Regions from separate parts of the Polaromonas sp. SP1 genome, predicted to be linked through region 1. Evidence: predicted binding sites of a transcription regulator. Region 1 holds the regulator's gene; each other region holds the start of a gene.

Region 1 (4,843 bases):
GGGCGGTCCATCCGGCGTAGTTTTTCTTCCAGTGCGCGGCCAGTTGCGGAAAGAAGTCGGTGGCTTCTTCGCCCCAGGCGTTCTGCGCCTGCTCGCGGCCGGGGTTGGCCGAGCGGTCGCGCGGGGTTTCAAACGCGGGCTCGTCACGGGTATCGCCGGCGTTGCGGTTGTCGCCCGCATCGCGGCTCAGCGGCTGGCCGAATTCGTCGATGGGCTGGTTGCGGTGGTCCTGTTGCACGCGGCCTTCGGCATGACCCTGCTGGCGGCGCTGGTCGCGCCCCTGCACGCCGGTGATGCCGGCCACACCGGCCACATCGATACGCTCACCATACGGCGGGTTGACCAGCATCACGCCTGAAGGCGCGGGCGGCATGCGCTGCAGGGCGTCGCCGCCGCGGAACTCCACCGCATTGGCCACGCCGGCGCGCTCGGCATTGCGCTCGGCAAAGTCGACCATGCGGAAGGACACATCGCTGCCGAAGACCGGCGCGGTGGGCTCGGTGATGGCGGCTTCGGCCTGGTCGAGCAGGCCGTCCCACACATGGCCCTGGAAGGGCAAATACTTCTGGAAGGCAAAGCGGCGGTTGATGCCGGGCGCGATGTTGCAGGCAATCTGCGCGGCTTCAATCGCGATGGTGCCGGAGCCGCAGCACGGGTCGTACAGCGGCACGCCGTCTTTGCAGAGCTGGTCCCAGCCGCTGGCGGCAATCATGGCCGCGGCCAGCGTTTCTTTCAGTGGCGCATCGCCCTTGTCTTCACGCCAGCCGCGCTTGAAGAGCGGCTCGCCCGAGGTGTCGATGTAGATGGTGACGGTGTCGGTCGTCAGGTGCACATAGATGCGCACGTCGGGCCAGCGTGTGTCGACACTGGGCCGCACATCGTCGAACTTGGCGCGAAAGCGGTCGGCGATCGCATCCTTGATCTTCAGCGCGGCGAAGTTCAGGCTTTGCAGCGGGCTGTGCTGGGCCGTGATCTCCACCTTGAAAGTCTGTTTGGGCGTGAACCAGATTTCCCAGGCCACGTTGGCAGCGGCGTTGTAGAGGTCCTGCTCGCTGCGGTACTGGTTGTGCTGCAGCTCGATCAGCACGCGCTGCGCGAGGCGGCTGTGCAGGTTGAGCTGCAGCGCATCGCGCCACGAGGCCTGCAGCTGCACGCCGGCGCGCCAGGCTTTGCCCTGGATGCCGGTGACGCGTTGTACTTCGGTCGCGAGCAGGGTCTCAACGCCGGCGGCGCACGGTAAAAAGAGTTGGAGTTGATTCATGACTGGCTTTGAAAGGCGGGGCAGTGCGGCCTGACCGGGCGCCTAGAGAGATTTACGCAGGTTGGCGGGCGCGATGCGAAGCGCCTCACGATATTTAGCTACTGTGCGGCGCGCGCATTCAATGCCCTGCTCTTTCAGCATTTCGGAGATCTGGTTGTCGCTGAGCGGCTTCTTCAGGCTTTCAGACGAGACGAACTGCTTGATCAGTGCGCGCACCGCCGTGCTGGAGGCGTTGCCGCCGGTTTCGGTGCCGAGTGCGGAGCCGAAGAAGTATTTGAGCTCGAAGGTGCCGAAAGGCGTGCCCATGTACTTGGCGGTGGTCACGCGCGAGATGGTCGACTCATGCAGGCCCAGTTCGTCGGCGATTTCACGCAGCACCAGCGGGCGCATGGCAAGCTCGCCGTGCGTGAAGAAGTTTTTCTGCCGCTCGACAATCGCGCTGCTCACACGCAGGATGGTGTCAAAACGCTGCTGGATGTTCTTGATGAACCAGCGGGCTTCCTGCAGGCGCTGCTGCAGCGCCGCGCCGCCCTGGCCCTTGTGCTGCTTGAGGGCGTTGGCGTAAATATCGTGCACACGCAGGCGCGGCATCACATCGCCGTTGAGCGAGACCTTGAAGCCCCGGCCCGACTTGATGACGATGACGTCGGGCACGATCAGGTTGCGCTCCACATTCACGAAGCGGCGGCCGGGCTTGGGGTCGAGCCGGCCGATCACGGCAATGCCGCCCTTGATCGCAGCCTCGGTGAAGCCGCACAGGTGCGACAGGCGCTTCACGTCGCGTTTGGCCAGCAGCTCCATGGGCTGCTTGCACATGGCGATGGCGGCGCGGGTTTCTTCGCAGTCCTTGCAGTCGAGCAATTGCAGGCCCAGGCATTCGGCCAGGTTGCGCGCGCCGACGCCGGCGGGCTCCATGTGGTGCAGGAGCTTGAGCGCCATGGCAAAGCGCTGCTCGAGCTCTTCGCTTTGCTCCAGGTCGTTGCCGGCCAGGCCGGCGGCCAGCGATGCCAGGCTGTCTTCAAGGTAGCCGTCGTCGTTCAGCGATTCAATGAGGAAGTGCAGCGCGGCGCGGTCTTCTTCGGACAGGCGCAGGCCGAGCGACTGGCGGTGCAGGTGGTCTTGCAGCGACTCGTGGGCGCCCGTGAGGTCGGAGGCCTCGGCGTCGCTTTCCTCGTTGTTGTTCTTGCGCGCCGGCGCGTCGCTGCCCCACTCGCTGTCGTCAGGCGCGGTCTCTACCGTGCCGTCGCCTTCCCAGCTTTCCTCGAGCTTGGGCTCTGCACTGATTTCAGCATCATTTTGGCCTGCAGCCCCCGTGTCGTCTTGGCCTGCAGCTATCGAATTGGTAGCAGATTCAAACTCCCGACTGTCCTGGCTGACCGGCGTGTCGACATGCTCCAGCCCGAACTCCTCCCGCACCGCCGTCTCTTCCGCCACTTCCAGGAAAGGGTTCTCGTCAAGCATCTGCTCGACCTCCTGGCTCAGCTCAAGCGTCGACAACTGCAACAGCCGGATCGACTGCTGCAGCTGGGGCGTCAGCGCAAGATGCTGCGAGACGCGAAGCGAGAGGCCTTGTTTCACGGGACTTTCAAATACACGGAAGGTTGAGGTGACATGTCTTCAGCCAGCAGGCGCCGCGGAACTGGCTCCGCCAGGCCGCAGGCACCGTCCCCGGAGGGGGAGAGGGAGCTACACGAAGTGAGCGACAACAGGGGGGAACCATGTTCACATCTTGAAGTGTTCGCCAAGATAGACACGGCGCACATCGGCGTTGTTCACGATCTCGGACGGTGTGCCTTGCGCCAGCACATGGCCGTCGCTGATGATGTAGGCGTGGTCGCAAATGCCCAGCGTCTCGCGCACGTTGTGGTCGGTGATCAGCACGCCGATGCCGCGCGACTTGAGGAAACCGATGATGCGCTGGATCTCGATGACGGCGATCGGGTCAATACCGGCAAAGGGCTCGTCGAGCAAAATAAAACGCGGCTGGGTCGCCAGCGCGCGTGCGATCTCGACGCGGCGGCGCTCGCCGCCCGACAGCGCCGGCGCGGGTGAGTTGCGCAGGTGGTCCACGCGCAAGTCCTGCAGCAGCGCGTCCAGGCGCGACTCGATGTCGGCGCGGCCCAGCGGCTTGCCGTTGGCGCCCAGCTGCAGCTCCAGCACGGCGCGCACGTTTTCTTCGACCGTGAGCTTGCGGAAAATCGAGGCCTCTTGCGGCAGGTAGCTCAGGCCCAGGCGGGCGCGCAGGTGAATCGGCATGTGCTCGACCGATTGGCCGTCGATGGAGATTTCGCCCGCATCGGCGCGCACCAGGCCCACGATCATGTAGAAAGAAGTCGTCTTGCCCGCACCGTTGGGCCCGAGCAGGCCGACCACTTCGCCTTTTTGCACGGCCAGCGACACGTCTTGCACCACCTTGCGGCTGCCGTACGATTTTTGCAGCCCTTGCGCCACGAGGCGGCTGGGGGTGGGGGCGGAAGCGCCGTGAGCGCGGGGGGCCGCCGAAATATCAGTCACCACATCCATCTGTGCAGGTCTTTCTAGTTCTTTTCGCTGCCCAGCGTGGTGCTGGGGCGCAGGGTGACGGCCGGGCCGGATGGCTTTGCAGCGGCCGGCGCCGACGCGGCGGCGCGGGGCGACAGCATGGCGCGAATCCGTCCGCTCGGGTTGGCGGCGGTTTTGTTTTGCGTGCCGCCCTCCACCGTGAAGACGTCGGTGTTGTTGTCGTAAACGATCACGGCGCCTGTGGTTTCGTCGACCAGGGTGGCGCCGTTGTAGCGGCGCACCACGGCACGCTTGATGAATTTGACGAGGTCGGCCTTGCTGTCGTATTCGATCCGCTCGGCCTCGCCCTCGATGTACTCGTCCACGCCGTCGCGCTTTTTACGGTAGAAGGCCAGCTTGCCCGGCGCCGCGATGGACACGGCCTGCTGGTAGCCCTCGGGGTCCTGGCTCACGTCGACCCGCTCGCCGCGCACGATGGTCGTGCCCTTGGTGATCACCACATTGCCGGTGAAAACGCTGGTTTGCTTCAGGTCGTCATACCGCAGGGCATCCGCCTCGGCATTCATGGGCTTGTCGCGGTCGGCTTTTTCAGCCCAGGCCGGAAACGCCGCCCCCAGCGCCAGAACGGCCGGCAGGATGAGGGAAAAAAGGGGATATTTCATAAGGCACGAATCTTGCTGCGTGGGTGTCCGGCCATTGTAGCCATGCAAGCTGTGGGAATGGCTTGCACAGTGAATTATTAGGGGCATAAAAATGGCCCCCACGCTCCCCCACTTCGTGTGGGTCGCTGCCCCCCGAGGGGGCAGCCCGCCCTACGGCCCGGCGAAGCCGGTTCCGGGGCTCATGCTGGCTTGAAGAATTCTTTGGGCAATACCGGTGGGGGTATTTCACCAGTGGGCAGCCGCGGAACCGGCTTTGCCGGGCCGCGGGCGCCGTCCCCTGCAGGGGAAAAGGGCTACACGCAGTGAGCCCGATAGGGGTGTGCCCGACTCACCGCCCCCTTGAGGGGGGAACGGGCTACACGCAGTGAGCCTGGACGGGGGTGTTACTTTTTACCGCGGGACTGCGCGATCAGCGAGT
Region 2 (4,843 bases), 1.2 Mb from region 1:
GTAGCGGAACTGGTCGCGCACCTGCTCCCAGGGCGGCGATGCCGGCCTGCCGGTAGACAGCGATGCTTCGGATTGCAGCGGATTGGCGACCGAGGTGGACACAACGCTGTCGGCCACCACGGTCAGGCTTTCATGCGCCGTCTGCAACGAGAAATAGCTGCGTGTGTTGCCATAGACATCCACCGTTTCGCGCAACTGCACAGGCGCCGGGTTGATGCGCAGGTCGTAGCTCAGCAGGCTTTGGCCGCTGCGGTTGGCGGGTTTGAGGTGCACCACGTGGTGTGCGTTGACGACCGCGGGGGCATAGCGGTAGCGGGTTTCGTGGACGACGTGAAGCAGCATGGGATGACTTTGCTCAGCGAGGGCTAAGCGCCCAGGCTCTGGCTGCCCGACGCTGCGTGGCTGAAATAGCGCCGGCTCAAGGTGTCCGACAGGTCCAGCGCCGCGTCGCAGCATTGCTCCAGTAGCTGGACCAGATGCCCATACTGCCGGCTGCCGTGCCCGGCGTCCTCATCGCCTTCCGCATCTTCACGTGCAGGCGAGTCCTGGCACAGATCGGCCAGCGCCCAGCTGCCGGGGTCGGGCAATTCCATGGCCAGGTCGGGCATATCGCCGGGGGCGCTGCCGGCCAGCTTGGCCAGGCGCCCGCGCAGGGTCTGCACCACCCAGCCGAGGGAGCGCGGGTTGTCGCGGTCCAGCACCAGCAAATCGAGCAGGGCCGGGATGTCGCGGCGCTGCTGGTATTGCGCGTGGAAGGTGATGGTGCTGTCAAACAGCGCCACCATCGCGTTAAAGCCGCCTTCTTCAAAGACCGACCCGGTCTCAAAGCCGCGCACCAGCGCACCGGCCAGGGTGTTGAGCCGCTCGATCAGCCGGCCCATGCTCAAAAGGCGCCAGCCGTCGTCGCGGGTCATGCGGTCGGTTTGCGCGCCCGTCATGGCCGAGAGAAAGCCGCTGGCCGATTCGAGTGCCCGCAGGGCTTCGACGGAGGAGTATTCGGGTGGATAAGCGGTGAGAGCGCTCTGGCTTTGACTCTGACCGGTTTGATGCTGGCTTTGGCTGGTGCTGGAGGCCGCGCTGAAAATCGCGCAGCGCTGGAAGAAGTCGGCCTCGGTGCGCACGATCATGTGCCACTGCTCTTGCGACAGGCGCTCGCGCACGGCCGAGGCGGCGCTCTTGAGCGCCCGCAGGTTGTAGCCCACGCTGGCGGCTTGTTCGGTGTCGGCCAGGTTGGCGATCAGCGCGCGCTCGAACACGCGGCGCGCCTGCGTGGCCGGCGGCACGGTGTCCAGCACCAGCGCGTTGCCGACCGCCATGCTGGTCACCCAGGCCAGCAGCGGCTGCGAGGTCTGGTCTTCGCCGCCCAGGCACTGCAGCGTGATCTGCGCCAGGCGGGTGGAGTTTTCGGCGCGCTCGGTGTAGCGGCCCAGCCAGAAAAGATTTTCGGCCGCGCGGCTGGTGACTGGCGGGCGGTGACGCAGCGGCGCTGTGGCCCAGGCGGATGCGAGTGCGGGTTGCTCGCTGCGCGCAGCCGTTGCCTTGCCGGCGGAGGCGTCGCCGAGCACCCACACATCGGCGCTGCTGCCGCCATGCTGCATCGACGACATGTTTTCGTTCTTGCCGGCCAGCCGCGCCAGGCCACCGGGCAGCACCTGCCACGACCCATTGCCGTCGGCCACCGCAAACACGCGCAGCATGGCCGAACGCGGCGATATGCGCTCGCCCTGCCAGGTCGGCGTTTGCGGCAGCGGCAGGTAAGCCTGCACGGTGTAGTCCTCGCCGCGGCGCAAGATGCGGCCGGCCCATTCGTCCAGCGCGCGCCGCGACAGTGTGTGGCCGATGACCGACTCCATGCCCGAGCCCGGGTAGGTCGGCTTGATCACCGAGTTCTTGAGCTGGCCCAGCACATCCTGCATGACGGCCTGCTCACCGCACCACCAGGTGGCCAGCGAAGGCAATGCCAGCGTTTCGCCCAGCAAGTGCCTGGAGAGTGCCGGGAGAAAGCCCAGCAGCGCGCTCGATTCGAGGAAGGCCGAGCCCGGCGTGTTGACCACCAGCACATTGCCCGCACGAATGACCTGCAGCAGGCCGGGCACGCCGAGTGTGGAATCGGAGCGCAGCTCCAGCGGGTCGAGGAACTCGTCGTCCAGCCGCTTGAGCAGTCCATGCACACGCTCCAGGCCGCGCAGGGTCTTCAGGTAAAGCTTGTCGTCGCGCACCAGCAGGTCGCTGCCTTCGACCAGCGTCAGGCCCAGGAAGCGCGCGAGGTAGGCGTGCTCAAAATACGTTTCGTTGTAGGGGCCCGGCGTGAGCAGCACCACGCGGCTTTCTTCGTGGCTGTCGCCCGGGCTCATGGCTTTGAGGCCGTCTACCAGCGCCTTGTACGACGCGGCCAGCCGTTCCACTTTCATTTCGCGGAAGGCTTCGGGAAAAAGCAGCGAGATAGTCAGGCGGTTTTCCAGCAGGTAGCCCAGGCCGGAAGGCGCCTGCGTGCGCTGCGACACCACCGACCAGCGGCCGTCCGGGCCGTGTGCGATGTCGAAGGCCGCAATGTGCAGGTAGGTGCCGCCGGCAGGCTTCACACCCTGCATGCCGCGCAGGTAGCCCGGGTGGGCGTGCACCAGCGCGCTGGGCAGCAGGCCTTTGGAGAGCAGTTCCTGCGGGCCGTAAATGTCGGCCATCACGCGGTCCAGCAGGCGGGCGCGCTGCTGGATGCCGGCCTCGATGTGCGCCCAGTCGCTGGCCGACACCATCATGGGGAAGAGGTCCAGCGCCCAAGGCCGCTGCGGGCCGTTGGCGTCGGCGTAGACGTTGTAGGTCACACCGTTGTCGCGGATCTGGCGGCGCAGGTTGGCGGTGCGGTGGTTCAGGTCGTAAAAACCGTCGGTGCCCAGGAAATTGAAGAAGCGCGTCCACTCGGGCGACAAGCTGTCGTCAGCGGAGGGCGGGGCTTCAGCAGAAGGCGCGGCGGCTTCCGGGGCGCTGCCGGCGGCGCGCAGTACGGGCTGCGCCGGCGCGGCCGCTTCCGCAGGGCCCTCAGACACACGGCCCCGCAACTCGTCGAAATGCCCCGCCGCCGCATGCGGCGCCAGCGCAGAGGCCAGGGCGCAGGGGGATTCGAGCGCCTGGGCGGCAAAAAGTGACTCGGTGTTATTTTCCACGTCCTGCAAGTATGCCTGCGGCCTGTGCGTCCCAAGGCGCGGGGCAGGCCCAAGGGCCCGGCAAAGCGCTATTTATGCCGCCTCGGCATGCAAATGTTGCACCCATAAGACAGACTGATGGGCACTTCTGGCAGGGCGCCGCAGGCACCCCGCCCGCGCCCCTAGCGCAAGTCGAGCGTGAACGGAAACTCGCGGCTAGGCTGTGCCGGCGCCACGCGCATCTTGCCGGGCGTGTGGCCCATGCGGAAGAAGCGTGTGAGGCGGCGGCTTTCCGCCTCGTACGAGTTGACGGGCAGGGTGTCGTAGTTGCGCCCGCCGGGGTGCGCCACATGGTATTGGCAGCCACCCAAAGAGCGCTCCATCCAGGTGTCGACGATGTCAAACGTCAGCGGCGCATGCACGCCGATGGAAGGGTGCAGCGCGGAAGGCGGGTTCCAGGCCTTGTAGCGAACGCCCGCCACGTATTCACCGACACGGCCCGTGCTTTGCAGCGGCAGCGCGCGGCCGTTGACGGTGACGACATAGCGGTTGTCGTTCAGGCCTGTCACGTGCACCTCGATGCGCTCGAGCGACGAATCGACATAACGCACGGTGCCGCCGGCTGAGCCTTCTTCGCCCATCACATGCCAGGGCTCCAGCGCGCTGCGCAATGTCAGTTCGATGCTGTTGGACAAGACCCGCCCGATCAGCGGAAAGCGGAACTCGAAGTGCGGCTCGAACCAGGCCATGTCGAAGGCGTAGCCGGCTTCGCGCAGCTCGGTCAGCACGTCTTCAAAATCCATGCGGATAAAGCCCGGCAGCAGGAAGCGGTCGTGCAACTCGGTGCCCCAGCGGGTGACGCGGCCGTGGTAGGGCTTGTTCCAGAAGCGCGCCACCAGCGCGCGCAGCAGCAGTTGCTGGGCAATGCTCATGCGCGCATGCGGCGGCATCTCAAAGGCACGCAATTCCAGCAGGCCCAGGCGGCCCGTGGTGGAGTCGGGCGAGTACATCTTGTCGATGCAGAACTCGCTGCGGTGCGTGTTGCCGGTCACGTCGACCAGGATGTTGCGCAGCGTGCGGTCGACCAGCCAGGGCGGCATGTCGGCGCCGTACTTCTTGCGGTTGTTCTCGATCTCGCGCAGGGCGATTTCCAGCTCGTACAACTGGTCGTTGCGGGCTTCGTCCACACGCGGCGCCTGGCTGGTCGGGCCGATGAACATGCCCGAGAACAAATAGCTCAGTGACGGGTGGTTGTGCCAGTAGGCGATCAGGCTGCCCAGCACCTCGGGCTTGCGCAGGAAGGGGCTGTCGGCCGGCGTGGCGCCGCCCAGCACAAAGTGGTTGCCGCCGCCGGTGCCGGTGTGGCGGCCGTCGGTCATGAACTTCTCGGCCGACAGGCGCGTTTCGTGCGCGATCTTGTAGAGGAACTCGGTGTGCTCCACCAGTTCGCCCCAGTTGTAGGCCGGGTGGATGTTGACTTCGATGACGCCCGGGTCCGGGGTGACCTGCAGCATCTTCAGGCGCGGGTCGCGCGGCGGCGGGTAGCCCTCGAGCACGATGCTCACGCCCAGCGATTGCGCCGTGGCTTCCACCGCAGCCAGCAGGTCGAGGTAGTCTTCGAGGCGCTCCATGGGCGGCATGAAGACGTAAATCGCGCCCACTTCGCCGCGGCCGGATTTGTTGGCCTTGCTGTCCGGGTCGGC
Region 3 (4,843 bases), 1.2 Mb from region 1:
TTCTGGAAAATCTGCTCGGAAGGAACGACACCGGCCTTGATGATCTCCTGGCCGTGGTACACGTCGTGGATGAAGCGGTTCAGGGCCGTGACGCGCTGGATCAGGCCTTTTTCCATGCTGGCCCATTCGTGGGCAGGGATGATGCGGGGAATCAGGTCAAAAGGAATCAGCCGTTCGGTGCCGGCGCCGTCTTCGTCTTTGGCGCCGTACACCGCAAAGGTGATGCCGACGCGGCGGAAAATCATCTCGGCTTCGGCGCGGCGCGCCTCCATCACGTCGGCAGGCTGTTTGGCCAGCCAACGCTGGTAACCCTGGTAATGCTCACGGACGCTGGATTCCGTGGCGTTCATCTCATCAAACATCGGTCGGCTCATTGGCTTGATCTCCAGCAAGTTATGCGCATGGCTTTTCACGTAGCTTAGCAAGTAATGCGCCAAGGCGGTGCACCTCACCCTGTTTTTAAGGCACATGATGCCAGTAGCGCTTGCCCTCTTCCCGCTGGCATTGAAAAATTTCCGGCTGCTGGCTGCTCCATGAAGCTGCCCCGCACTGCGGCGACTTCACCAGGCGTATGCCGCGTGCTTCATAGCGCGCCACCACCGAATCGACCGGGTGGCCGAAGCGGTTGCGGTAACCGGCCTGGGCTACGGCCCATTGCGGCTTCACGGCATCCAGGAACACCGCGCTGGACGATGTCTTGCTGCCGTGGTGGGGCATCAGCAGCACGTCGGCTTTCAGGCCGGCCGGGTTCGCCGTGGCCAGCGCCAGCTCCTGCGGCGACTCGATATCGCCCACCAGCAAGGCGGTGCGGCTGCCGTTGCCGATGCGCAGCACGCAGCTCATGGCGTTGGACTTGCCGCCAACAACGCCATAGTCCGCAGCCGCCGGATGCAAGACCTCAAACGCCACGCCATCCCATTCCCAACGCTGGCCGGCGACGCACCGGCCGGCCTTGCGCAAAGCCTGCAGCGGATGCGTCTCTTCAATCGAGCTGATCAGGCGGGCCTCAGGCTGCATGGCCAGCACCGTGGCCGCCCCGCCGATGTGGTCGGTGTCGCGGTGGCTGACCATCAGCACATCCAGCCGCTCCCCCAGCGCGCGCAGTAGCGGCACCAGCACACGGTGGCCGGCATCGCTTTCGCGTGAAAAGCGCGGGCCGGCGTCGTAGAGCAGGCTGTGGCTTGCCGTGCGCACCAGCACCGCATTGCCTTGGCCGATGTCGGCGGCCAGCAGCTCAAACTGGCCGGGCGGCATGCGCGCCGGCTGCCACAACACCACCGGCAGCAGCAGCGGAAAGCCCAGCGCACGCCAGCGCCATGGCAGCCGGGTGGCCAGCAACCCGCCGCCTGCCACGCCGGCCACGGCACACCACAGCGGCGCCGCCGCCACGCTGACGGACGCCCAAGGCCAGCCGGCCAGCCCTTGCAGGAAAGCAGCCAGCACCCCCACCACCCACGCAGCCGCCAGCCAGACCGGCGCCCACACGACGCCCAGCAAGGCCAGCGGCGTGACGACCAGGGTCACCAGCGGAATCGCCACGGCATTGGCCACCAGCCCCACCAGCGAAACCTGGTTGAACAGCAGCAGTGACAGGGGCGTGAACGCCAGCGTGACGACCCATTGCTCCCGCAGGGCGCCGGCCAGGCCCGCCAGCCAGCGAGGCAGGTGCCGCCGCCAACGCACCGCCGGCGCTGAATCTTCAATGCCAAATTGGCCTCCAGCCCATACCCCACCTTGGGTTGCCGCTCCTGAATTTGTAGCAAACAGCACACCGACGGCCACGAATGAAAGCCAGAACCCGGCCTGCATCAGCGCCCACGGATCCAGCGCCACCACCACAGCCATGGCCAGCACCCAGGTTTGCGCCCACGGCCACTGCCGCCCGCCATGGCGCAGCAGGATCACGACGGCCAGCATCCAGATCGTGCGCTGCGCCGGCACACCCCAGCCGGAAAAGAGCGCGTACAAGGCTGCCAGCAAAAGCCCGCCCAGCGCGCCTGCAGCGCCGGCCGGCAAGGCCAGGCACAGCCGGGGCGTCAGGCGCGCCGACCGCCGCCAAAGGCCGCCGATGAGCAGCGACGCAGCCCATGCAAACATGGTGATGTGAAGGCCCGAAATGCTCATCAGGTGCGCCACGCCCGTTGCGCGAAACACATCCCAGTCGGCGCGCTCGATCGCGTTCTGGTCGCCCACCACCAGGGCGGCGATCACACCCGCAAGCTGCCGGTTTTCCACCCGCTCAAAGATCGCCTCGCGCACCGCCTGCCGGGCCTGCTCGACGGGATGGTGCCAGCTGCCGGAAAGCCTGGCGGGCGGCGCATCGTGCACGCCGGCGCGCACGTAACCGGTGGCCTGCAGGCCCTGCTCCCACAGCCAGAGCTCGTAGTCAAAGCCATGCGGGTTGCTGTTGCCGTGCGGGGCCTTCAACCGCACGGTCATCTGCCATCGCTCCCCTGCGCGCAGGGGTTGCGGCTGGCGCTGCAACGCCAGCACCACCTCGGAGGGGTCGGCGTCCTGCGCCGGCAGAGCCGCTTCACGGCCGCCAAAACCCGAATACCAGCCGAGCAGGATTTGCGGCGGCAAGGTGACGGCGCGGCCATCCAGGCGTGCCGACTCCACACCGAGCCGAAACCGCACGCCGTCTTCGCCCGGCTGCGGCATCGCCAGCACACGGCCAATGACCTCGATATCACGGCCTTCCAGGGCGGGGTCCAGCCCGGCAGACTGGAAAACGCCGGCCCGCCAGCCCGTTGCGCCAAAACCCAGCATGGCGGCCAAAACGAAGGCGAGCCCAACACGACCCCACGATGCCATCCGCACACGGCCACCCAGGCACCAAAGCAAGCCGGCAAGCGCACAGGCCGGCAGGACAGCCGCCGCGTACCAGGTGGCGGGCCACAGCGCAGGCTGTTGAAGTTGCAGGGCAACGCCCGCGATGAAACCGGCACAGGCCGGCCCGGGGCCCATGGCGCTGTACGCTGGCCCGTTTGATCCTGGTCGCGTCAAGGCGCCCTCCCCTTTTTCGGCTTGTTTTTATCGGCAAGCCGCGACCTTGCCAGCAAGAGCACTAAAGCGCCAGAGAAATATCCATCGGATCGATGGCGCAGCTCTTGCTTTCAGAACATCACCAAATGCGGGTAAGCTGCTCGCATGGTGTTTCCCCAGGCCGCAAGATGTGGCGGCCGTATTGTCATTATTTAAAGCGAGGCTGCCTTGTCCATCCACGTCGCCCTGAGCCACATCACCCATTACAAATACGACCGCCTGGTCAAGCTCGGGCCGCAGGTCGTCCGGCTGCGGCCCGCGCCGCACAGCCGCACCCAGGTGCTCTCGTACTCCCTCAAAGTCGAGCCCGCCGGGCACTTCATCAACTGGCAACAAGACCCGTTTGCCAACTACCAGGCCCGGCTGGTGTTTCCGGAGCCCACGCGCGAATTCAAGGTCACGGTAGACCTGGTCGTGGAGATGGCGGTGTTCAACCCGTTTGATTTCTTCCTGGAGCCCGCCGCCGAAGAATTTCCGTTTACCTACAACGCGCTGCAGGCCCGCGAACTGGCGCCTTACCTGGCCACCCAGCCGGTCACACCACTGCTGAAGCGCTACCTCGAGAAAATCGACCGCACGCCCAAACGCACCATCGACTTCCTGGTGGGCTTGAACCAGGGCTTGCAGTCGGACATCAAGTACTCCATCCGCATGGAGCCCGGCGTGCAGACGCCCGAAGAAACCCTGCGCCTGGCGTGCGGCTCCTGCCGCGACACGGGCTGGCTGCTGGTTCAACTGCTGCGCCACATGGGCCTGGCCGCGCGTTTTGTCTCGGGTTACCTGATCCAGCTCAAGGCCGACGTCAAATCGATTGACGGCCCGAGCGGCGCAGAGACCGACTTCACCGACCTGCATGCCTGGTGCGAGGTCTTTTTGCCCGGCGCCGGGTGGGTGGGGCTTGACCCCACCTCCGGCCTGATGGCGGGCGAAGGCCATATCCCGCTGGCCTGCACACCCGAGCCCTCGAGCGCCGCGCCGGTCGAAGGCGGTGTCGACAAATCCGAAGTCGAGTTCGAACACCACATGGCGGTGCAGCGGATTTACGAGTCACCGCGCGTAACCAAGCCCTATACCGAGGCGCAATGGCAAGAGGTGCTGTCGCTCGGCGAAAAAGTCGACAAAGACCTGGCCGCCGGCGACGTGCGCCTGACGATGGGCGGCGAGCCGACCTTTGTGGCCACCACCGACCGCGACGCCGCCGAATGGAACATCGACGCGCTGGGGCCCACCAAGCGCGGCTACGCCACCGAGCTGGTGCAAAAGCTGCGCGCCGAATACGGCGAAGGCGGCTTCCTGCATTTCGGCCAGGGCAAGTGGTACCCGGGCGAGCAATTGCCGCGCTGGGCACTCAGCATTTTCTGGCGCAAGGACGGCCAGCCGATCTGGCAGAACCCGGAGCTGTTTGCCGACGAGCGCCAGCCCTGTAACTACACCAGCGCCGACGCGCAACGCTTTGTGCAGACGCTGGCGGGCAAACTGGGCCTGGCCACCACCTACATCACGCCGGGCTATGAAGACACCTGGTACTACCTCTGGCGCGAGCGCCGGCTGCCGGTGAATGTGGACCCGTTTGATTCGAAGCTGGACGACGCGATGGAGCGTGAGCGCCTGCGCCGCGTCTTCATGCAAGGCCTTGATTCGGTGGTGGGCTATGTGCTGCCGCTGCAGACCAAGGAACAGCTCAAACAACGAAACGCCGGTGCATCACCCTCGCTGGCCGGCCCGAAGTGGACGACCGGCCCCTGGTTTTTCCGCGACGAGCGCATGTACCTGATGCCGGGCGACTCGCCCATGGGCT

The links. The regulator sigma-54, encoded in region 1, starts transcription at its own class of promoters, with help from an activator protein. The targets are predictions, from matches to a motif close to TGGCANGNAANCTGCTTT.
Region 2: the regulator sigma-54 is predicted to act here: its motif matches at 3,224-3,241, upstream of DT070_RS14280 (circularly permuted type 2 ATP-grasp protein).
Region 3: the regulator sigma-54 is predicted to act here: its motif matches at 3,100-3,117, upstream of DT070_RS14285 (DUF2126 domain-containing protein).

The regions. Positions count from the first base shown of each region.
Region 1 covers NZ_CP031013.1:1,750,880-1,755,722, reverse strand. Annotated here, with positions in the region: gene DT070_RS08380 (class I SAM-dependent RNA methyltransferase) at 1-1,261, opposite strand, end outside; gene DT070_RS08375 (RNA polymerase factor sigma-54) at 1,304-2,839, opposite strand; gene lptB (LPS export ABC transporter ATP-binding protein) at 2,984-3,784, opposite strand; gene lptA (lipopolysaccharide transport periplasmic protein LptA) at 3,799-4,425, opposite strand; gene DT070_RS08360 (thiol:disulfide interchange protein DsbA/DsbL) at 4,809-4,843, opposite strand, start outside.
Region 2 covers NZ_CP031013.1:2,992,371-2,997,213, forward strand. Annotated here, with positions in the region: gene DT070_RS14275 (transglutaminase family protein) at 1-342, opposite strand, end outside; gene DT070_RS14280 (circularly permuted type 2 ATP-grasp protein) at 366-3,161, opposite strand; gene DT070_RS14285 (DUF2126 domain-containing protein) at 3,323-4,843, opposite strand, start outside.
Region 3 covers NZ_CP031013.1:2,997,660-3,002,502, reverse strand. Annotated here, with positions in the region: gene DT070_RS14295 (circularly permuted type 2 ATP-grasp protein) at 1-374, opposite strand, end outside; gene DT070_RS14290 (DNA internalization-related competence protein ComEC/Rec2) at 460-2,967, opposite strand; gene DT070_RS14285 (DUF2126 domain-containing protein) at 3,214-4,843, shown strand, end outside.